Regions from separate parts of the Pseudochelatococcus sp. B33 genome, predicted to be linked through region 2. Evidence: predicted binding sites of a transcription regulator. Region 2 holds the regulator's gene; the other holds the start of a gene.

Region 1 (12,054 bases), on a different contig from region 2:
TCGCGCCGGCGCCGGTGCTGCTGCCGCGCCTCGTGCCGCTCGGCGACGTCGACGACGCCGAGCTGGCGCTGTCGGCCGATGGCGAGGCCCATGCGGAATCCGGCATCGCGTCCGATCTCGCCGCCGGCGTCGCGCCCGCGCTCGGGGACACCGAGCGCAGGCTCATCCTGACGCGGCTGGTGCTGGCGTGGGCGCGGGCGGTGGACCGGGCGCTGCTGCACCTCGACGAACGCGAGCCGCTGCTGGTGCCGGCCTCGCCCGCCGACGCGCTGGCGCTCGCCGGCGATCTCGCGCGGCTCATGGACTCGCTCACCACCGAGGACGTGCCGTGGAACGCGCTCAAATCGCTGGTGGAGGAGCGCCACTCCCGCTACTTCGCCATCACGCTGGAGTTCCTGAAGATCGCGGCGGAGCAATGGCCGGGCATTCTGGCCGGGCGCAACGTCAGCGATCCGGTGGCGCGCCACCATCTGCTGACGCTGGCGCAGGCGCAACGCTATCTGGACGAGTCCCCTCCGGAGCCGACGATCGTCGCGGGCTCCACCGGCTCGATCCCGGCGACCGCCAGGCTGATCGCCGCCATCGCCCGCCTGCCGCAAGGGGCGGTCGTGCTGCCGGGGCTCGACGATCTTCTCGACGACGGCACATGGGCGCTGATCGGCGGCGAGGGGGCCGATGATCGAGCTGCCGCAGGCCAACCGGTGGCGAGCCATCCGCAGGCGATCCTGCATCGGCTGCTCGCGACCATCGGCCTCGCCCGCGCCGATGTCGCGCCGCTCGGGGATGTCCCGCCGCGCATCGCGGCGCGCCGGCGTTTCATCAGCGAGGCGCTGCGGCCGGCGGAGACCACCGACCGGTGGCATCGGGAGCGCGCCCGCGTCATGACCGGCGCGGGCGGGGATTCCGGCCCGCTCACGGGCATCGCGCTGATCGAGGCGCCGGACGAGCGGACCGAGGCGCTGGCGGCGGCCATCGCACTGCGCGAGGCGCTGGAGACGGAAGGCCGCACGGCGGCCCTCGTGACGCCCGACCGGGCACTCGCCGAGCGCGTCGGGGCGGAGCTGCTGCGCTGGGGCATCGTGGCGGAAGATTCCGCCGGGGTGCCGCTGTCACGGACCTCTGCCGGGACGCTGGCGCGCCTCGTGGCACAGGTGGCGGTGACGAACGTCGCGCCGGAACCGCTGCTGGCGTTGCTGGCGCATCCGCTGGCGACGTTCGGCCTGCCGCGCGGCGAGGTCGAGCGCATCGCCGCCACGCTGGAGATCGGTCTGCTGCGCGGGCCGGCGCTGCCCGCCGGCATCGGGGGCATGCGGGCCGCGCTGCCCGTGCGCCGCGACGAGGCGGCGGACCGCCACGCCGCGCGCCCGCGCAAGGCGCTGGGCGGCGCGGACTGGCAAGCCGCGGCGGCGTTCCTGGACCGGCTTGCCGATGCCTTCGCCGGCTTCCTGCCGCAGGACCACGCGGATGAGGCCGATATCGATCTCGTCGCCCTGGCCGTCAGCCATGCCGCAGCGGTGGCAAAGGTCGCGGCCCCGGAAACCGGCGCGGCGCTGCCGGCCGGCGAGGGCGGGCCGGAACTTGCCGGGCTGTTCGACGATCTCGCCCTCACCGATGCGGGCGGCGTCAGCGGCCGCTTCGCCGACTATCCGGCTTTCTTCGACGGCCTCGCCGGCGAGCGCGTGGCGCGCCGGGAAACCGGCAAGGCCGCCCATCCGCGCATCAGGATCTGGGGCCTCCTGGAGGCGCGCCTGCTCAACGTCGACCGCATCGTGCTCGGCGGGCTGGACGAAGGCGTCTGGCCGCCGAAATCGCGCACCGACGCCTTTCTCAACCGGCCGATGCGGGCGATGCTCGGCCTCTCCTCGCCGGAGCGGCGCATCGGCCAGACCGCGCACGATTTCACGGAAGCGCTCGGCACCGGTGACGTGGTGATCACGCGCGCGCTCAAGCGCGACGGCGCGCCCACCGTGCCCTCCCGCTTCCTGCAACGCATGAAGGCGCTTGCGGGCGGGGACGCATGGCGCGACGTGACCGCAGCCGGGGAGCGTTACCTCGCGCTGACCGAAGCCGTGGATGCACCGCCGCCCGCGCCCGCCATCAGGCGCCCGGCGCCGAAGCCGCCGCGCGCCCTGCTGCCGAAGGGGCTCAGCGTCACCGCCATCGAGACGCTGGTGCGCGATCCCTATGCCGTCTACGCGCGCCACGTGCTCGGGCTCGATCCGCTCGACGCGATCGCGACCCCGCCCGGCGCCGCCGACCGTGGCACGCTGGTGCACGCGGCGCTCGGCAATTTCGCCATCCGCTGGCCGGACGCGCTGCCGGACGACCCGCTCGGCGAAGCGTTGCGGCTGGGGCGCGAGGCGTTCGCGCCGCTTGCGGTCTATCCCGATGTCACGGCGCTGTGGTGGCCGCGTTTCGAGCAGGTCGCGCGCGCCTTCGTCGGCTGGGAGATCGCCCGGCGGCCGGGCATCGGCAGGCTCACGGCGGAGATCCACGGCCGCCTCGACATTCCCGTGCCCGGCGGCGTGTTCGTGCTCTCGGCCCGCGCCGACCGCATCGAGGAATGGCCGGGAAGGACCGTCATCGTCGATTTCAAGACCGGCGCCGCGCCGAGTACGTCACAGATCTTCGCCGGGTTCTCGCCGCAGATGACCCTCGAGGCGGCCATGCTGAAGCGCGGCGCCTTCCCCGGCATCGCCGCCCCGGACGACATCGCGCTGCTCTACATGCTGGCGAGGGGCGGCCGCGAGCCGCTCACCGAAAAGCCGATCGACCAGCCAAAGAAAGAAACGCGGACGGTGGCGCAGGTGATCGAGGAGCATTTTGCGGGGTTGCAGGCGCTGCTCGGCCGCTATTACGGCGGCGATGCCGGCTTCATCTCGCGCCCCTTCCCGGAATACGCCAAGCACGAGGGGCCCTATGACCATCTGGCACGCGTGCGCGAGTGGTCCGTGCTCGCCGGGGCGGGGGAGGACGCATGAGCCGCTTCGTCGTTCCCCCAAAAACCGTCATCGACCAGCGCCGCGCCGCCGATCCCGCGGCCTCGGCCTGGGTGTCGGCCAACGCCGGCTCCGGCAAGACCAAGGTGCTGGCCGACCGGGTGCTGCGCCTGCTGCTCGACGAGGTGGAGCCGACGCGCATCCTGTGCCTCACCTTCACCAAGGCGGCGGCGGCGAACATGTCGAACCGCGTGTTCGACGAGCTCGGCGCCTGGGTGGTGCTCGACGATGCGGGGCTCGCCGAGAGGCTCACGGCGCTCGACGGCAGGGCGCCGGCGCGGGCCAGGATCGCGGTGGCGCGGCGGCTTTTCGCGCGCGCCGTCGAAACGCCGGGCGGGCTGAAGATCGAAACCATCCACGCCTTCTGCGAGCGTCTGCTGCATCTCTTCCCCTTCGAGGCCAACGTGCCCGCGCGCTTCGAGGTGCTGGACGAGGCGCAGTCGCAGGATCTGCTCGAACAGGCGACGCGCGAGGTGCTGACCGACGCCGCCACCGGCCGCTCCGCGATCGCCGATGCGCTGGATCAGGTGGCACGGGAAGCGGGCGACGAAACCGTCGGCCGTGCGCTGCGGACGGCGCTGCGCCACAAGCCGTTTCTGCGCGCGCATGCCGATCCGGCGGCGCTCGACCGGGTCTTCGCCGCCTTCGCCCGCGCCTGCGGCATCGCGGCGGACGACACGCCCGAGACCCTGCGCCGCGCCGTCATCGCCGGCGGCATCGCCTCCGACGAATGGCCGGCCGTCGCCGAGGCGCTGGAGGCCGGCGCGAAGACGGACAGGGACAAGGCCGGCCTGCTGCGGCGGGCATTTGCGGCCCGCGACGCGCTCGAACGCTTCGCGCTCTACCGCGACGTCTTCTTCACCCAGAAAGGCGAACCGCAAAAAAGGCTGGCGACGAAGGCCATCGACCCGGCGCTGACCGAACGCCTCATCGCTGAACGCGACCGCATCGAGGCGCTGCTCGACCGCATCAGGGCGGCGGAAGCGGTGGCGCGCACCCGGGCGCTGTTCTCGCTGGCGCAGGCGGTGTTCAACCGTCTCGAAAAGCTGAAAAGCGCCCGCGCGGCGCTCGATTTCGACGACCTCATCGCCCGCACCGTGGCGCTGCTCGGCAAGGCGGATGCGGCGTGGATCCTCTACAAGCTCGATGCCGGCATCGACCACGTGCTCGTCGACGAGGCGCAGGACACCTCGCCCGAGCAATGGGCCATCCTGCGCAAGCTGGTGGAGGAATTCACGGCGGGCGAGGGCGCGGGCGCGCGCCGGCGCACGCTGTTCGCGGTGGGCGATCCCAAGCAGTCCATCTACGGCTTCCAGGGCGCGGCGCCGCACGAGTTCGAGGCGAACGGCCATTATTTCCGCGCCCGCGCGCAGGCCGCCGGCATGGCCTTCGAGGACGTGCAGCTCACCGTCTCGTTCCGCTCCGCGCCCGAGGTGCTGTCCGCCGTGGACGCGGTTTTCGCACTGCCGCACCACGCCAAGGGGCTGACGCTGGGCGACACGGCCGCCACCCCGGTGCACGAGAGTGCGCGCCCCTCCTTCCCCGGCGTCGTGGAGATCTGGCCGACGATCTGGAAGGACAAGCCGCCCGAACCCGATGCCTGGAGCCTGCCGCTCGACGAGCCCGACGCCTCGGAGCCCGCCGTGCGGCTCGCCCGCAAGGTGGCGCTCACCGTCCGCCGCTGGATGGAGACCGGCGACGAGACCGGCCGGCGCATTCCGCCGGGCGACGTGCTGGTGCTGGTGCGCAAGCGCCGCACCTTCTTCGAGGCCGTGATCCGCTCCCTCAAGGACGCCGGCGTGCCCGTCGCGGGCGCGGACAGGCTCACCGTCGCCCAGCACATCGCCGTGCGCGATCTCGTCGCCGCCGGCCGCGTGGCCTTGCAGCCGCGCGACGACCTGACGCTGGCCGCAAGCCTCAAGTCCCCGCTCGTCGGCTGGGACGACGACGACCTCATCCGCATCGCCGCACCGCGCGCCGGCGACGTGCCGCTGATCGACGCGGTCGCGAAAGCCGCCGATGCGGGCGCGGGCGATCCCGCCGCAGCCCGCGCGCTCGCGACCGTGTCGTCGTGGCGGACGCTGGCGCGGGCACGCGGGCCGTTCGGGTTCTACGCCACCCTGCTCGGGCCGCAGGCGGGCCGGCGCAGGCTCGTGGCGCGGCTCGGGGCGGAGGCGGGCGACGCCATCGACGCCTTCGTGTCGCAGGCGCTCGCCTACGAGCAGCGCTTCGCGCCCTCGCTCGCCGGCTTCCTCAACGCTTTCGAGGGCACCACCGGCGACATGAAACGCGACATGGACGACACCCGCGACGAGGTCCGCGTCATGACCGTGCACGGCGCCAAGGGGCTGGAGGCGCCGGTGGTCATCCTGGCCGACGGCGGCGAGAAGCCCGACGGCAGCCACGATCCCGACCTGATCGAGGTTCCCCTTACGATCGGCGCGCGGGCGCTCGCAGTGCCGATCTGGTCGCCGGGGCAGCGTTTCGACCCCGCTCCGGTGGCAGAGGCGCGCGCCACGCTGCGCGAGAAGGCGGCGGAGGAGAACGCGCGCCTCCTCTACGTCGCGCTCACCCGCGCCCGCGACCGGCTGATCGTGGCCTCCGCCATCAAACGCGAGCCGAAAGCGGACGGCACGGATGCCGGCGCATCGTCTGCCCGGCCGCCGGACGAAAGCTGGTCCGGCATGGTCATCAACGGCATCGAACAGGCCGTCTCCGACGACGGCGGGCTGCGCGGCCGCCTGACGCGCGTCACGGACGAGACAGGCGGGGAGATCCTGCGCTGGTCGTCGCCGGAGAAGGCCGCTGCAGGGGGCGAGCCCGGCGGCGCATCGCCGCGCCCCGACATCTCCGTGCCCGCCTGGCTGACGGCACCTGTGCTCCCGGAGACGCAGCCCGCGCCGCCGCTTCGCCCTTCGAGCGCGATCGACGCGGCGGACCGGCCGCATCGCCCGGCCGAAGCCTCTGCGGCGGAAAGCGCGCGCCTGCGCGGCCAGCTCGTGCACGCGCTCATCGAACGGCTGCCCGCTCTTGGCCCCGACCGTCGCCGGCAGGCGGCGATCGCCTATATCGACACACGCGCCCCCCGGCTGGCGCCGGACGAGCGCCAGCATATCGTCGACGCCGCCCTCGGCATCGTCGACGCGCCGGCGCTTGCCGGGCTCTTCGGGCCGTCGAGCCGGGCGGAGGTCGCCATTGCCGGCCATATCGCGCTTGCGGACGGACGGACGCTGCCGGTCTCCGGCCGGATAGACCGGCTGGCCATCATCGACGACGAAGTCCACATCGCGGATTTCAAGACCGGCGCTCCCGGCGCGGTGCCGGCCGATGCGCCCGATCACGCCCATCTCGCCCAGCTCGCGCTCTATCGCGCGCTGCTGCGCAAGTTGCTGCCGGGCAGGGACGTGCGGGCTTTCCTCGTCTATACGCGGGGGCCGGTCGTGGTGGAGGCCGAGGGCGCGCAGCTGGACCGGGCGCTGGCGGAGATCGCCCCAGGAATCTAGACGCCTCAGTTCGTCATCCGTGCCGGGATGCGGTACTGCCCCGGCGCGCCGTTCTCGAACGCCTGCGCGACCATCGGGTGGCGGACGGGCTCGCCGGAGGTGTCGGCCACGAGGTTCTGCTCCGAGACATAGGCGATGTACTCGGTTTCCGTGTTCTCGGCGAACAGGTGATAGAACGGCTGATTGCGGTCCGGCCGCCTGTCCTCAGGGATCGCCTGATACCATTCCTCGGTATTGTTGAAGCACGGATCGACGTCGAAGATCACGCCCCGAAACGGATAGATACGGTGCCTGACCACCTGTCCCAGGTCGAATTTCGCCGTCCGCATGCCGGAAAATCGCAGCTTGTCCATCAGTAAATCAAACTGCGGGGACAGGTAGTTGTCAAGCCCGACCCCCGGCGGATGCCTCCGCCCGCCGATCACATCTCCGATGAGATCCAAACCCCCTGCCGATCGGGGCTTCTCCATGGGCTTTCCACCACTGTCCCCTGGCTGGTTCCCCGGCTGTCCTCCTGACTGTGGAAAATTGTTAAGCATTCTGCACAAGGCCACTAGACTCTGAACATTATAAGAACATAATATGATCTTGTTGGAACGAATGGAGGGTATAACGATGTTCAAGGCTGTAATAGAGGATATGGTCGAGCTGACGTCGCTGCTGCTGTTCGTCGCTCTGGTCGGCGTCGTTGCCATGGCCGGCGGCTCCGCGTAGACAAAGCCGGGGATGGGGGAGGCGGGCGCGAGTCCGCATCCCGTTTCGTGTTAGGATTTCGGGTGGATGCAGCGGCGTTTCGATTCGCATGGATCTGGATCTGCAACCGGGGGCGGCCATGGACGGATTGATTGAGAAGGTCGGGTTCGTTCATCTCCACGTGCACTCGTCCTATTCGCTGCTCGAAGGCGCGCTGACCATCGGCGCGCTCGCCAGGCTCGCCCGCGCGGACGGCATGCCCGCGCTGGCGCTCACCGACACCAACAACCTTTTCGGCGCCCTGGAATTTTCGGAGGCACTGCATCAGGCCGGCATCCAGCCGATCGCCGGCTTGCAGATGGCGGTGCGTTTCGAGGCGTCGGAGCCGAATGCGCGCCAAGTCCAGCGCCAGTTCCCGCATGTGGTGCTGCTGGCTGCCGACGCGGCCGGCTACGGCAACCTGATGGCGCTCTCGAGTGCCGCCTTTCTCGGCAACGAGCCGGGGCTGGGGGCGCATGGGGCGCATGTCGACATCGGGCTGCTGGCCGACCACGCCGAGGGCGTCATCGCGCTCACGGGCGGTCCCGGCGGGCCGCTCGACAGCGCACTGGCCGCCGGCCGGCCGGAGCTGGCGGCGGCGCGTTTCGCCCGGCTGATGGACAGCTTCGGCGACCGCCTCTACGTGGAACTGCAAAGGCACAACACGCCCGAGGAGACGCTCACCGAGCCGGAGCTCCTGCGCCTCGCCTATCGGCACGGCGTGCCGCTGGCGGCGGCCAACGAGCCGTTCTTCGCCGCCGCGGACGATTATGAGGCCCATGACGCGCTTCTGGCGATCGCCGAGGGACGGCTGGTGTCCGACGATCAGCGCCGCAAGCTCGCGTCCTCCCATACGTTCCGGTCGCGGGCCGAAATGGCGGCGCTGTTCGCGGATCTGCCCGAGGCGCTCCGCTCCACGGTGGAAATCGCCGTGCGGTGCGGTTTCCGGGTGCCCACCCGCAAGCCCATTCTGCCTCATTTCACCGGCAAGGGCGCCACCGATAAGGGTGCCACCGGCAACAGCGCCGTCCCGGATTCCGCCGGCGCCGATCACGAGGACGACGAGGCGCGGGAGCTGCGCGCCCAGGCGATGGAGGGGCTGGAACAGCGTCTTGCAGCGCACGGTCCGGCGGAGGGTCTAGCGGAGGAGGACTACCGCACGCGGCTCGACTACGAGCTTGGCGTCATCGAGCGGATGAAGTTTCCCGGCTACTTCCTGATCGTTGCCGACTTCATCAAGTGGGCCAAGGCGCGGCGCATTCCGGTGGGGCCGGGGCGCGGTTCGGGCGCGGGGTCGCTCGTCGCCTATTCGCTGACCATCACCGATCTCGATCCGCTGCGTTTCGGCCTGCTGTTCGAGCGCTTCCTCAATCCCGACCGCGTCTCGATGCCGGACTTCGACATCGACTTCTGCCAGGAACGGCGCGAGGAGGTCATCGGCTATGTCCAGCAGCGCTACGGCGAGGACAAGGTGGCGCAGATCATCACCTTCGGCACCTTGCAGGCGCGCGGTGTGATGCGCGACGTCGGCCGGGTGCTGGAAATGCCCTACGGGCAGGTGGACAAGCTCACCAAGCTCGTGCCGCAGAACCCGGCCAATCCGGTGACACTGGCGCGCGCCATCGAGGACGAGCCCAAGCTGCAGGCGGCCGCCGAGGAAGACCCCGTCGTCGCGCGCATGCTGGCGATCGCGCGCAAGCTCGAAGGTCTGCACCGTCATGCCTCTACCCACGCGGCGGGCGTGGTGATCGGCGACCGGTCGCTTGAGAAGCTCGTGCCGCTCTACCGCGATCCGCGCTCCAACATGCGGGTGACGCAGTTCAACATGAAATGGGTCGAGAAGGCCGGGCTGGTCAAGTTCGACTTCCTCGGCCTCAAGACGCTCACCGTGCTCAAGATCGCGGTCGACCACATCCACAAGCGCGACCCCGGCTTCGATCTCGACCGCATTCCCCTCGACGACCCGCTCACCTTCGAGCAGATGGGACGCGGCGAGACGGTGGGCGTGTTCCAGGTGGAAAGTGCCGGCATGCGCAAGGCACTCGTCGACATGCGCCCCGACCGCCTGGAGGACCTGATCGCCCTCGTGGCGCTCTACCGGCCGGGCCCGATGGCCAACATCCCGGTCTACTGCGACCGCAAGAACGGACGCGGCGAGCCCGAGAACACGTGGTATCTGCACGAGGCGCTGGCGCCGATCCTGCGGGAGACCTTCGGCATCATCATCTATCAGGAGCAGGTGATGCAGGTGGCGCAGACGCTCTCGGGCTATTCGCTCGGCGAGGCCGACCTGCTGCGCCGGGCCATGGGCAAGAAGATCAAGGCGGAGATGGACGCCCAGCGCGTCCGTTTCGTCGAGGGAGCCACGGGACACGGCCTCTCGCGCCAGCTGGCCGACGACATCTTCGACCTGCTGGCCAAGTTCGCCGACTACGGCTTCAACAAGAGCCACGCAGCCGCCTATGCGCTCATCGCCTACCAGACGGGCTATCTGAAGGCGAATTTCCCGGTGGAGTTCCTGGCCGCCTCCATGACGCTCGACATGGACAACACCGACAAGCTGGCCGAGTTCCGGCGCGAGGCGCAGCGGCTCGGCATCCGGGTCGATCCCCCCTCGGTGCAGCGCTCGGGCGTGCGCTTCGACGTGGTGTACGAGGCGGACGGCAAGGGCGTGATCCGCTATGCGCTTGCGGCCGTCAAGGGTGTGGGCGAGCAGGCCGTGGCCTCGATCGTGGCCGCACGCGCTGACGGTCCCTTCAACGATCTCGGCGATCTCGCGCGGCGCATCAACCCGCGCCTCGTCAACCGGCGGACGCTGGAGGCGCTGGTGTCGGCCGGCGCGCTCGACGAGCTCGAGCCGGACCGGGCGCGGGCGTTCGCCGCCATCGATGCCGTTCTGGCGGTGGCGAATCAGACGGCGCAGGCCGAGGCGGCCGGGCAGGGCGACATCTTCGGCCTCTCCCTCGCGCCCGATCCGCTGCGCATCCCCGAGCATGAGCCATGGCTGACGTCCGAGCGCCTGCAGCGCGAGTACGACGCCGTGGGCTTTTTCCTCTCGGGCCATCCGCTCGACGAATACGGGCCGCTGCTGGAGCGGCTGAATGTGCAGCGATGGGCGGATTTCGCGCGCGGCGTCAAGCGCGGCGAGAGCATGGGCCAGCTCGCGGCGACCGTGCTCGACCGCACGGAGCGGCGGACCCGCAGCGGCTCCAAGATGGGCATCATCAACCTGTCCGACCAGAGCGGGCATTTCGAGGCCATCGTGTTCTCGGAGGGGCTGGCGCAATACCGCGACCTGCTGGAGCCGGGACAGGCGGTCATGCTGCTGGTGCAGGCGTCGAGCGACGGCGAGGACGTGCGGGCGCGCATCCAGCGCGCCGAGCCGCTCGACGCCGCCGTGGCGCGCCACCAGAAGGGCATGCGCATCACCGTCAACGATCCCCGGCCGATCGACATGATCGCCCGCCAGCTCTCCACCCATGGCGAGGGGACGGTGTCGATCATCGTCGATATCGAGGGCCGGCAGGAAGTGGAGCTCGAACTGCCCGGCCGTTTCGCCACCTCGCCGCAGATCGCCGGCGCGTTGCGCGGCCTGCCGGGTGTCGTGGAGGTGGAGCTGCGATGACGGACGTTTCGATCCCGCGCGGCGCTTTTTCACAGGCGCGGCCGGTGGCTTTCCGGCCGCCGCTTTTAGCCTTGCAATTGTCGGATACGGGTATTATAAGGCGCGCCATTCCACACGCGGAGCGGGCTTATTGGCTTCCGGTGGCCGGGTTTCCGGCCGGAGCTCCGCGGAGGCTTGAACCGGAGAGACATCATTATGGCACTGCCTGAATTTTCCATGCGCGAGCTGCTCGAAGCCGGCGCCCATTTCGGTCACCAGTCGCATCGCTGGAACCCGAAGATGGAACCCTACATCTTCGGCGTCCGCAGCAACATCCACATCATCGACCTCGCCCAGACCGTGCCGGCGCTCTATCGCGCGCTGCAGGCCGTTTCCGACACGGTGGCGGCGGGTGGCCGCGTGCTGTTCGTCGGCACCAAGCGTCAGGCGTCGGATTCGGTCGCCGACGCGGCGCGCCGTTCGGCGCAGTATTTCGTCAATTCCCGCTGGCTCGGCGGCATGCTGACGAACTGGAAGACGATCTCGGGCTCGATCCAGCGTCTGCGCAAGGTAGATGAGACCCTCGCCGGCGGCGCGGCCGGCCTGACGAAGAAGGAACGCCTGCTGCTGCTGCGCGAGCGCGACAAGCTGGAGCGCGCGCTGGGCGGCATCAAGGACATGGGCGGCACGCCCGACCTGCTCTTCGTCATCGACACCAACAAGGAACAGCTTGCGATCAAGGAAGCCCAGCGCCTGGGCATTCCGGTCGCCGCCATCGTCGACACCAACAGCGATCCCGACGGCATCACCTTCCCCGTGCCGGCGAACGACGACGCCGGCCGCGCGATCAAGCTCTACTGCGATCTGGTGGCGCGCGCGGCGATCGACGGCATCTCGCGCGGTCAGGGCGATCTCGGCGTCGATCTCGGCGCGTCGGACGAACCCTTCGCCGAGGATCTTTCGGGTGAGGGCGGTTCCGAGGGCGCTTTCGAGCGTCTGGTCGCCCCGCGCGGCGCGCCCGACGAGCTTTCGGCCCTCGCCGGCGTCGGCCCCGAGGTCGAGAAGAAGCTCAACGAAGCCGGCGTGTTCCACTTCTGGCAGCTTGCGGCGCTGACGCCGGCCGATATCGCGACCCTCGACGCCGAACTCAAGCTCGGTGGCCGCATCGAGCGCGACGGCTGGATCGACCAGGCCCGCGCCCGGCTGGAAGAAGTCG
Region 2 (12,054 bases):
CACGCCGCGCGTCGGATTGAGCTTGTCGCCGGTGTTGTCGTAGTTGAGCTGCACTGGCAAGCCGACAAGGGTATACCAGCCGCTGTTGGTGTAGCTCGTGTTGGTCGGGGCGGTGAATTTGGCCCGCTCGACGTCGATGCCGATCTGCCCCCACAGCTCGTCCGAGAACGTGCGCTTCACGCCGATGGAGCCGATGAAGCCCTGGCGGGTGTAGGTCTGGGTGATCTCCCTCAGCGCCGCCGCCTCGACGATGAGATCGTCCTTGACGGTGAAGATGCCGGGCTTGAGGAAGCTCGCGCCGATCTTGTAGCCGAGCTTCTCGATGGTGCGCGCCCGCGAGCGGCCGTTGATCGTATCGACGTCCGTGCTCGACACCTGCGCCTCCAGACGCAGGCGCTCGGCGCCGCCGAACAGGTTGCGGTGCCCCCAGTAGACGTTGGCGGCCGGGCCTTCCGTCGTCGAATACTTGGCGCCGAAGCCGATGAAGCGCGGCAGCCGCTCGCTGACCTGCACCTCGATCGGCAGGGAGCCGTCGGCGTTGAGGTGGTCGGCCTCGATCACGCGCACGGAATCGAACACGTCGTAGGCGCTCAGGTCCCGCCGCAGCCGCGCGGTGGCCTCCGGCGAAAAGATCTCGCCTTCCTTGAAGGGCACGCGATCCCTGACGAAATCGGGATCGAGCCTGTCGGTGCCCGACACCGTGACCGGCCCGAACGTGGCGCGCCGGCCGGGATCGACGTGGAAGACGATATCCATCGTCTGGCGGGAGTGATCGACGGTCGCCTGACGCGCCGGCACCTTCGCCAGCGCATAGCCCTGATTGCGAAACTCGCCGATGAGCGCGGTTTCGGCCCGCAGCACGTCGGCGCTCACCGCGGGCTCGCCGGCCTCGAGGCCGAGCTTCGCCCAGTCGGGCGACGGAAGCGGGCGGCGGGTCGTGGCGTCGATGAGCGCGAAGCGCCCGAAAACGTAGCGTTTGCCGGGCGTGACCCTTATCCGCACCGGCACGGGGCCGGAGCGGCGCGCCGCCTCGATGCGCGCCGTGACCGCGGAGCTGTCGAGCGGCTCGCCCGCCAGCAGGATGTCGATGCGGCCGTCGTAGTAGCCGAGCGCCTCCAGCGCCGAGATCAGGCGGCCCTTGTCGGCGTTGGCGCGCGCCACGAGCCCTACCGCGCCGGAGGGCTGCTGCCGCTGCAGGCGCGCCAGGTCGGACACGTCCTCGAGCTGCTCCGCCGCGCTGTCGTCGGGAATGTCGAAGGTCACCGTGTAGCTCACGCCATCGGGAACGGGGATGGTCTCGGCCTCCTCCACCTCGGGCTCGCGTCCGAGCAGGCGATCGTAGAGGCGGCCGAAGAACGAGCGGCGCGGCGCCCCGCTGTCCGCCTCGGCTTCGGTCTCGGCGGACTGCGGCGCGAGAAGCTGCGCCTCGGCCCGCCCGGCGATCGCCACGGCCGAGACGAGCGGCAGCGTCACGACCCCGGCGAGCCACAGCAGCGCGAGGGGACGCGCGTCGCGTCGCCGCCGGCGCTCCGGCACCGGCACTGCCCCCGGGCGGCCGGCTGTCCGGCCGATCGGCGCGGCGGGCGGGATGGTCCGGTCTTCACTCACGCGCCTTCGGGCCTCCAACGCAAACACACCTGCTATACCATCATGGAGCGAAAGATGCATGGCCCGGAATGCCCTCCGGGCAACACGAGCGCTCCGTCGACCGCGCGCCGCGGCAGCCGCTCCCGCCGCCGCACCGAACCGCCATCGCCCGCCCGGCAGCAGCGCCATGCTTCCGGGTATGAGACGAATATCGCAGGGATTGTAACGAATCGCACTTGGCCATTGGTTAACACTGACGGAGAATTCAGCAATTCCAATACCCGGTGACGATGGCGGGGTGCGCCGAAGCCGGGCAAGTTTCGCGCAAGCCATATTCCGGCAGGATATCATCCGGAGCTTCGGAACAGGCCCCCTCGCCCGGCCCGCTTCCTCGTCCTCCAGGGGCGGCGGGCACGGGAGCGCATGGAGGCAAGGCCGGAGATCCGCCCGCGCCGGTCACATAACCGCCTACAAGAACTTATAAAAAAGAACGACTGGCTGACGACGGACCGATGATCGCCCCGGAAAGCACCCGCGTTTTTTCAGAGGTATGTTATCTTGCTGGAGGAGATTTTCCGGTTCACGGGTAAGTTGATCATGGAGCAGCACCGCGCGGGAGACGATCCGCCGGAGCACAGACCGGGGCCCGACGGACAGCGCGCGGAAACGGATGAGACGCCGGCAGGCGGCATGCGCTTCGGCCTGGCGCTCGGCGGCGGCGCGGCCCGGGGCTGGGCGCATATCGGCGTGCTGAAGGTGCTCCGGCGCGAGGGGCTGCAGCCGTCCGTCATCGCCGGCACCTCCATCGGCGCGGTCGTCGGCGGGTGCTATGCCGCGGGCAAGCTCGACGAGCTCGAGGATTTCGCCCGCTCGCTCACCAAGCGCCGCGTCGTCGGGCTGATGGATTTCCACATCAACGGCTCGGGCCTGCTCGCCGGCGATCGCCTGCAGAAACTGCTGGTGGAGAACCTCGGCGCGCTGAAGATCGAGGAACTGCCGCTGCGCTTCGCGGCGGTGGCGACGGAACTCGGATCGGGCCACGAGATCTGGCTCACGCGCGGGCAGCTGGCCGAGGCGCTGCGCGCCTCATATGCTTTGCCGGGCGTGTTCGACGCGGTGAGACTCGGCGGGCGGTGGCTCATGGACGGCGCGCTCGTCAACCCCATCCCGGTGACGGCGACGCGGGTGCTCGGCGCGGAAGCCGCCGTCGCGGTCAACCTGAACGGCGATCCGCGCGCCCGCACCGCGATGGGACCGACCCTCGATCCGGAAGAGGCGCAGGAGCTCATCGACAGCGCCGAACATCCGACGGACAGCCTGCTGCGGCGTTTCTTCGCGCCGTTCCAGAGCGCGCTTCCGGGCGCACGCGGACAGCAGCGCCGGCCCCGCGCCCCCGGCCTCGCGACGGTGCTGATGGACGCGTTCAACATCACGCAGGACCGAATCGCGCGCTCGCGCCTCGCCGGCGACCCGCCGGACATCACCATCGCGCCCCGCCTCGCCCATGTCGGATTGTTCGATTTCCACCGCGCGGGGGAGATCATTGCCCTGGGCGAGAAGGCGACGGAGCGGGCCCTGCCCGACCTGCTGGAATACCTGCGCGGCGAGGACGGGGCGGAGCCGCGCTGATCCGTCCCCGCCCCCGGGATTTCACCTGACCTCTTCAGGTCACTATTCACGTCACGCAGTGGCGATGTACTCGCGCAACGCCTGGTGCTCGGTCTCGAACTCCGCCAGCCGGTGCTTCACCACGTCGCCGATCGAGATGATGCCGGAAAGCCTGCCGCCCTCCATCACGGGAATGTGACGGAAACGGCCGGCGGTCATCATCTCCATGACATCCTCGATGGTGTCGTAGGGCGTGCACGTCTTCACCCGTGACGTCATGACGCGAGACACGGTGTTGTCGAGTGCGCGCGGCCCATCCTGGCCGAGCATGCGCACCACGTCCCGTTCGGACAGTATGCCGAGCACCGCTCCGTCGACGCCGGTCACCACCAGCGCGCCGACACCCCGCGTCGACAGCACGTCGACGGCCTCGTGCAGCGTGCGCTGGGGCGAAATCGTAATGACGGAACGCCCCTTGGACGAAAGAATTGCGGCGACTGTGCCCATATCAACCTCCCTCGATATTCACTGAACCGCAGCGCGCCCGACAGGCGCGGCGGCAGCAGAGCGGTCCGTTTTTCGGTATCTTCTTCGTTATTATCGTGTGTTCTGTATTGTTTACGGGCCCGATCTGCGCACCGCCGTCCATGGGCGGCCTTGAGGCATATTCTGCCTTCCGCCGGCGTGTATGGCAAGGCCGTGAAGCGGCCGGAACGCTTTCCCGCCAACGGAATCGACCGAATCGACGCGTTCAGGAGCGTCGTGCGGCGGGAGGGACGGGATCGAGCGGCCGGAACAGGGCGAGGCCCGCGAGGAAGCCGCCGATGTGCGCCTCCCACGCGATCGCGCCATCGACGCCGAAGGCGCCCGAGGCGAAACCCGCGATCAGGTTGATGACGAGCCAGGCGATGATGAAACCCAGCGCCTGCCTGTTTTCCAGCAGGTTGACGAGCGGCTGCGCCGGCGCAAACAGCACCGATGGCGTGGACCGCCCGAAGACGGCAACCTGCCCGGAGCCGAAGACGAATCGCGCCGCCGCCGCCATCACCCCCGAAATCGCCCCCGAGGCGCCAACCATCGGCGTGACGTCGACGGGCCGCATGAGCCAGTAGAACAGCGATCCTGCGACAGTCGCCGCGAGGAACAGCAGCAGAAACCGCGCCACGCCGAAGCGCCACGCCACCGGCGTGCCGAAGGCCAGCAGCCACAGCGCGTTGAAGCCGAGATGCATCCACGATCCATGCAGCAGGCCGTAAGTGACGACGGACCACGGCGCCGGCCCCTCCGTCAGGACGAAACGCGTCAGCGCCATCTGCATGCCGCCGCCGGCGAAAGCGGATTCGAACAGTTCCTGCGCCCGCGAGGGGTCGAAAAACACGGTCAGCCGTGCCGGAATGAAGGCGAGCGACAGCATCAGGTGGGCGCCTTCCCCGTCCGGAAGCAGCGTGCGCAGGGCATGGATCGCCGCCAGCACGGCGATGACGGCGAGGACCACGCCGGGCACGTTGAACGCCGGCTCGCGCACGGGCGGACGGCCACCGGGCCGCGGGTGGGCTTGATAGTCGTCGGACACGCAATGTTCCCTGCGCTGGAGAAAGGATGACGCGGATGCCGCGGGTGGAGCGGAAGCGCGCCACGATAGCACGATGCCGCATCGACGCCAGCGCCGCCGGAAACGCGGCTTATGCACGGGTTAATTGCGGATTTTCATCCTCCAAGATTGTGGCCGGCGATGCCGCCGTGGCATTCTTGATGCGTTTTCCATACTGGGTCGTCGTCACAGGTCATGGTTCCCCGGCCCCTTGACAGTTCGCGGTACAACTGCATGTTTCCTGTCCGTTCGCCTCGGACGCATGCGGTGTCGCCGTGCATGTCCTGTCCGGGGCGTTCCATTCGGATCGTCCCATGTCGGGTTGTCCCTGGCATGGCTGGAATCTTCATCGGCGGATTGGAATACGGGCGGGCATGATGACGGATGGCAACGACCTTTTCGGCACCCCGGCAGGCGGGGGCGGCGCCGAGCCGGCCACCAGGACGGGCGTCAGCTCTTCAGGCGCCGGTTCGGCCGCCAGAGCCGCCTCCGGCCGTGCGGCTGCCGCGGCCAGGAACGTGGCCGCCGTCAAGCGGGAACAGGCGCAGGCTGCCGGGAACCCCGGCCAGCCCGAGGCAGGCTATGACGCCTCGTCCATCGAGGTGCTGGAGGGGCTCGAGCCCGTGCGCCGGCGTCCCGGCATGTATATCGGCGGCACGGACGAGAAGGCGCTGCATCACCTCTTCGCCGAGGTCATCGACAACGCCATGGACGAGGCCGTGGCGGGATACGCCGGCTTCATCGAGGTGGAGCTGTCGGCCGACGGGTTCCTCGCCGTCACCGACAACGGGCGCGGCATTCCCGTCGATCCGCATCCGAAGTTCCCCGACAAGTCGGCGCTCGAGGTGATTCTCACCACGCTGCACGCCGGCGGCAAGTTCGATTCCAAGGTCTACGAGACATCGGGCGGCCTGCACGGGGTCGGCGTGTCGGTGGTGAACGCGCTCTCGGAAAAGCTCGAGGTCGAGGTCGCGCGCGGGCAGATCCTCTACCGGCAGGAGTTTTCGCGCGGGTTGCCGCTCGGGCCCCTCGCGACGCTGGGGCGCGTCAGCAACCGGCGCGGCACGCGCGTGCGTTTCAAGCCGGACGCCGAAATCTTCGGCCCCGGCACGCGGTTCGATCCGGCGCGCCTCTTCCGCATGGCGCGCTCGAAGGCGTTCCTGTTCGGCGGCGTCGAGATCCGCTGGCGCTGCGCGCCGGAACTGCTGCCCGCCGGCGGCAAGGTGCCGGCCGAGGCGACCTTCCGCTTCCCCGGCGGCTTGCGGGACTATCTGGCGCAGGAGATCGAGGGGCGCGAGCTCGTCGTCGACACCATCTTCTCCGGCCGCATCGACAAGTCCGCCACCAACGGCAAGGCAGGCACGACAGGCGCCCCGACGGGAGCCCACGGCTCGCTGGAATGGGCGATCGCCTGGTACACGCAGGACGACGGCCACGTCGCCTCCTATTGCAACACCATCCCGACGCCCGAGGGCGGCACGCACGAACAGGGCCTGCGCGCCGCCCTGCTGCGCGGCCTGCGCGACCACGCCGAGCGCGTCAACCAGTCGAAGCGCGCGGCGCAGATCACCGCCGACGACATCATGACCTCGTGCGCGGCAATGCTCTCGGTTTTCATCCGCGAGCCGGAATTCCAGGGCCAGACCAAGGACCGGCTCGCGACGACGGAGGCCGCGCGCATCGTCGAGAACGCGGTGCGAGACGCCTTCGACCACTGGCTCGCCGCCGCGCCCCAGCAGGCCTCCCGGCTCCTCGACTGGACGGTGGAGCGCGCCGAGGAACGGCTGCGCCGGCGCGCCGAAAAGGAAGTCGCCCGCAAGACGGCGACGCGCCGCCTGCGCCTGCCCGGCAAGCTCGCCGACTGCACGCGGGCGGGCGCGGAGGGGTCGGAGCTCTTTCTGGTCGAGGGCGATTCGGCCGGCGGATCGGCCAAGCAGGCGCGCGACCGCGCCACGCAGGCCATTCTGCCGTTGCGCGGCAAGATCCTCAACGTCGCTTCCGCCGGACGCGACAAGCTTTTGCAGAACCAGCAGATCGCGGATCTGATGCTGGCGCTGGGCTGCGGCGCGGGCTCCGCCTATCGCGAGGCGGACCTGCGCTACGACAAGATCATCATCATGACCGACGCCGACGTGGACGGCGCCCATATCGCCTCGCTCCTCATCACGTTCTTCTGGCAGCAGACGCCGCGCCTCATCGACGGGCGGCACCTGTATCTGGCCGTGCCGCCGCTGTTCCGCCTGAGCCAAGGCGGCAAGACCGTCTACGCCCGCGACGAGACGCACCGGCAGGAGCTGATGCGCACGACCTTCAAGGGCAAGAAGGTGGATATTGGCCGCTTCAAGGGCCTCGGCGAGATGCTGCCGGCGCAGCTCAAGGAAACCACCATGGATCCGCGCAAGCGCACCCTGCTCCGGGTGGTGGTGGATCACGACGCGCGGCCCGAAATCGGCGAGGCGGTCGAGCGGCTGATGGGCAACAAGCCGGAAGCCCGCTTCTCCTTCATCCAGGAACACGCGGCCTTCGCCACGGATCTGGACATCTGAGATCTCGACATCTGATCCGCGGCGGGCCGTCGTCCGCGGGAACGCGGCCAGCCCCGCCACAGAATCGACGCTGTAGAATCGGCTTTCCCTGTGCGCCGGCCGATGAAAGTCGCACCGCCAGGCGGAAATCGGCGCGCCGCCCCGCTCCAAACAACAAAGTTTTAAGGCTTATCGTGAACAGTGACGCTTGCGGAACACATTAAGAACGTGTATGGTGTTCGCGTTTCGTTTCGTGCCTCGTCATTTGACGTTACGAACTGGCGGAAATCCCGGGAGGACGCGTAATCCATGCTGACGCGCAAGCAACACGATCTGCTTCGGTTTATTCATGAACGGATGCGCGAGTCCGGAGTTCCTCCTTCGTTCGATGAGATGAAGGACGCGCTGAACCTGCGCTCCAAGTCGGGGATCCACCGGCTGATCATCGCGCTCGAGGAGCGCGGTTTCATCCGCCGGCTGCCGAACCGGGCGCGCGCCATCGAGGTGATTCGGCTGCCGGAAGTGCCGACCGCGCCGGTGCCGCGCGGCCGCTTCAGTCCGAGCATCGTCGAGGGCGGCCTCGGCCGCGCTCCCGCCGGCGGACGGGCCAACGTCGACAGGCCCGTGCAGGAAATCGACCCCGTCTCCTCCGGCGGGCTTACCATTCCGGTGATGGGGCGTATCGCGGCCGGCACGCCCATCACGGCGATCCAGAATTCGAGCCATTCGCTGACCCTGCCGCCCGAGCTGCTGTCCCCCGGCGAGCATTTCGCCCTGGAAGTGCGGGGCGATTCGATGATCGAGGCCGGGATTCTCGATGGCGACACAGTCATCCTGCGTCGGCAGGACAACGCCGACACCGGGGACATCGTCGTCGCGCTCATCGATGACGAGGAAGCCACCCTGAAACGCCTGCGCAAGCGCGGTTCCTCGATCGCGCTCGAAGCCGCCAATCCGGCCTACGAGACGCGTGTTCTGGGGCCCGACAGGGTGCGCATCCAGGGCAAGCTCATCAGCCTCGTCCGCCGTTACTGAGGCCGCTGGCAAGGCCCTTCGGGGACGTCACCGATGGGCCGGACGTCGCCAGGGCCGGTTGTCGGACGATCCGGCATCACCTGCCCGGACATTGCCGTTCTCGCCGTCCGGCCGGCCCCTGATGACGAGATCGTCGCCCTCGAAAATCAGCGCCAGAGCGCCGTGCCGGTCGAGGTCGGTTCTGTCGATGACGTGGCGGGCGGCGCAGTTTTCCGGCGCGCGCCAGCGCGTCACGACAACGGCGGCGCGGGTACAGTCCTCGTAGGCGGCCCGCTCGTCGAGGGCGAAGGCGACGCTGCGCCCCTCCGGCAGCACGGTGACGCAGCCGATGCGGTCACAGGCAACGCCGGCACGCAGTGATGGATCACCCGCCCGGCGCGGATCGCCGTCCGACCGCAGCCATTGCTCGACGGTGAAGGCGGACGGGCGGCCGAGAACGAGATAGCGGCCGTCCGCCGCCCGTACCATCGCGCCCCTGCCTTCGCGGTCGATGAGCATGTCCGGCCGGTCGGGCATGGCGGCGAGCGCCACGCCGAGGCCCGCCGGGAGGATGGCGAACCATCTGAGCGGCGTCGTCCAGAGGCAGGTCCACAGGAGGGCTGCCACCAGCAGGACCAGCACACCCGGCCCGAACGAGGGCACCACGACCACGGCGCCGGCGAACCCCTCGATGATCGTCGAGCCGGCAAGCACCGGCGCGGCCGCGAGGCCGGCCAGATGCCAGAACGGGCCGTCGAGCCCGAGCGGATAGGCCATGACGCCCATGAAGGCGAGCGGCATGACGAGCAGTTCCACCAGCGGCAGGCCGAAGGCGTTGCCGACGAGCCCCCACGGATTGAAGGTCTGGAAATGATAGGTGCTGAACGGGCCGGTGGCCAGCATCGCGACCACGGTCGTGGCCGTGCTGACGACGACGAGCCGGTAGAGCCGCCCGCCGCGCAGCCCGGCGTCCGGCAGATGCAGGCCGCCGCCTTCCCTGAGCGGCATCATGCCGTGCGCCCGCGCGCCGTCGCTCCACCGCTCGAACAGCGCGATCAGCGCGGCGACGCCCGCGAACGACATCTGGAAGCTCGGCCCGAGCAGGGTTTCGGGCTGGAACGTGAGGCAGACGAAGGCGGCGAGCGCGAGATTGCGCATGGAGAGCGCCGGCCGGTCCGCCAGGATCGCGCCCATGACGATCAGCGTCACGACGAGCGCCCGCAACGTGTCGATGCCCGCACCCGAGAACACGCAATAGACGCCGGCCCCGGCGATGCCCGCCACCGCCGCCGCCTTGCGCACCGGCCGGCGCAACGCCATGCCGGGAGACAGCGCCAGCAGGGCGCGCGCGAGAAAGAAGATCGTCCCCGCAACCAGCGTCATGTGGAAGCCGCCGATCGACACCACGTGGTAGATGCCCGCCGCGCGCAGGGATTCGTTGGTTTCGTCGGTCAGCATGCCGCGCTTGCCGGTGACGAGCGCCGCCACGAAGGCCGCCTCCTGCCCCCGCGCCCGCTCCTCTCCGTCCTTGCCGTGGCCGCTACCCTGCAAGGGGCCGCCGCCGGCCTCGATGATGCGACGTGTCAATGCATTGCGATGATTGTCTATCCACGCCGCGAGCCGGGCGCCCGGCGGTGTCGGCGGATGCCGGCCGGCGATCGCCTCGACCCGGCCGTTGACGGACCCCACTGCGCCGATGCCGCCGAAGAACGCGTCGCGGGCGAAGTCGTAGCCGCCGGGGCGCGCCGGCTGCGGCGGCGGCACCAGCCGCGCCGTGGCCACGATGCGCGTTCCGGGCGCGATGGCCGTGCCGCGGCGCAGGCCGATGCGCACGCGGGCCGGCCGCTCCCCCGCCGCGAGGCCGCCGATGTCCTCCACGTCGATGATGGCGCGCGGCCCCTGCGGCCGCTCCTCGACGGAGCGCACGAAGCCCGTGACCGGCGCAATGACCGTGCGGTTGAGCACCGGCTGCGCCACCCATTGCGTGCGCATCGCCGCCATGGAGAAGCCGAGGAACAGGACGCCGGCGGCCATGGCCGCCGTCCGCGCCCGCCAGTGCCCGCGCAGCATGACGGCGACGGCTATCATGACGGCCGCCGCCACGGGGCCGGACCACGGCGCGGGCTCGCGGTCGGCGGCGAAATAGAACGCCACGCCCGTGCCATAGGCCACCGGCAGCCAAAGGAAGAGCCGCCGGCGCTCGGCTTCCAGCGCGAGCCAGCCCGTCAGCCGCACGCGCCAGCGGCTGCCGAGATCGCCGGCCTCGGCGGCTGCGAAGCGCAGCCACGCTGGCGCCGCGAGGGGCATGGCCCCCCACCCTCTCCTGCCCGCGCGGTTCACGCCGGGTCCCGCGTCCAGTGCGGTGCGCGGCCGGCGATCTTTCGCATGATGCCTACCCCATACGCCCAAGTCATGATACAGAGCGCCGATGCCGCGTTGCGCGGCGCCCGAGCCGTGTTACACCGCCCATTATCGTCTTCCGGGGCGATTGCGCCAAGCCCGATTTGTCACATCCGTCACGACGGCGCGACAAATCCGTGGTACGTCCGTCGCCCGCCGTCAACGTTTGTGGATCAGTCGCTGCAATGACATCTCCCGTCGTCACGCGTTTTGCCCCGTCGCCAACCGGATTCCTCCACATCGGAGGCGCACGCACCGCGCTCTTCAACTGGCTCTACGCCAGGCGGCACAATGGAAAAATGCTGCTGCGCATCGAGGACACCGACCGCGAACGCTCGACGGAGGCAGCCGTCGAGGCCATTTTCGACGGCCTGCGCTGGCTGGGTCTCGACTGGGACGGCGAGGCCATCCGCCAGTTCTCCCGCGCCGATCGCCATTCCGAGGTGGCGCACGGCCTGCTGGCCCAGGGCCGTGCCTATCACTGCTATGCCACGCCCGAGGAGCTGGAGGCCATGCGCGAGCAGGCCCGCGCCGAGGGCCGCCCGATGCGCTACGACGGGCGCTGGCGCGACCGCGACCCGTCCGAGGCGCCCGAAGGCGTGCGCCCGGTCGTGCGGCTGAAGGCGCCACAGACCGGCGAGACGGTGATCGACGACGTGGTGCAGGGCCGCGTGACATGGCGCAACGAGAACCTCGACGATCTGGTGCTGCTGCGCTCCGACGGCACGCCGACCTACATGCTGGCGGTGGTCGTGGACGATCACGACATGGGCGTCACCCATATCATCCGCGGCGACGACCACCTGACGAACGCTGCGCGCCAGAAGCACATCTACGAGGCGCTGGGGTGGGACGTGCCCGTCATGGCGCACATCCCGCTCATCCACGGGCCGGACGGGGCGAAGCTGTCGAAGCGCCACGGCGCGCTCGGCGTCGATGCCTACCGCGCCATGGGATATCTGCCGGAGGCGCTGCGCAACTACCTCGTGCGGCTCGGCTGGGCCCACGGCGACCAGGAGATCTTCTCGACCGAGGAAATGATCGCGGCGTTCAGCCTGGAGGCCGTCGGCCGCTCGCCGGCACGGTTCGACTTCGTCAAGCTGGAGAATCTCAACGGCCATTACATGCGGGCGGCTGCGGACGCGGACCTCGTCGCGGCTGTGGAGCGGATCCTGCCCGAGGTCGGCCCGACGCGCGGACTTCCGGCGGCGCTCGATGCGCGCACGCGCGCCAAGCTCACGGCCGCGATGCCGGGCCTGAAGGAGCGCGCGAAGACGCTGCTGGAGCTGATCGAGGGCGCCTATTTCATCTTCGCCGAACGCCCGCTCG

Evidence for each region. The regulator LexA, encoded in region 2, represses DNA repair genes until DNA is damaged. The targets are predictions, from matches to a motif close to TGTTCNNNNTGTGTTCNG.
Region 1: the regulator LexA is predicted to act here: its motif matches at 7,063-7,080, upstream of dnaE (DNA polymerase III subunit alpha).

Annotation. Positions count from the first base shown of each region.
Region 1 is NZ_JBSEFH010000001.1:29,692-41,745, forward strand. It holds gene addB (double-strand break repair protein AddB) at 1-2,981, shown strand, start outside; gene addA (double-strand break repair helicase AddA) at 2,978-6,502, shown strand; gene hspQ (heat shock protein HspQ) at 6,508-6,855, opposite strand; gene dnaE (DNA polymerase III subunit alpha) at 7,335-10,859, shown strand; gene ACUSIJ_RS00140 (30S ribosomal protein S2) at 11,055-12,054, shown strand, end outside.
Region 2 is NZ_JBSEFH010000011.1:65,954-78,007, reverse strand. It holds gene ACUSIJ_RS13685 (autotransporter assembly complex protein TamA) at 1-1,608, opposite strand, end outside; gene ACUSIJ_RS13680 (patatin-like phospholipase family protein) at 2,185-3,216, shown strand; gene ACUSIJ_RS13675 (CBS domain-containing protein) at 3,268-3,702, opposite strand; gene ACUSIJ_RS13670 (rhomboid family intramembrane serine protease) at 3,947-4,768, opposite strand; gene parE (DNA topoisomerase IV subunit B) at 5,161-7,332, shown strand; gene lexA (transcriptional repressor LexA) at 7,621-8,346, shown strand; gene ACUSIJ_RS13655 (ComEC/Rec2 family competence protein) at 8,374-10,632, opposite strand; gene gltX (glutamate--tRNA ligase) at 10,911-12,054, shown strand, end outside.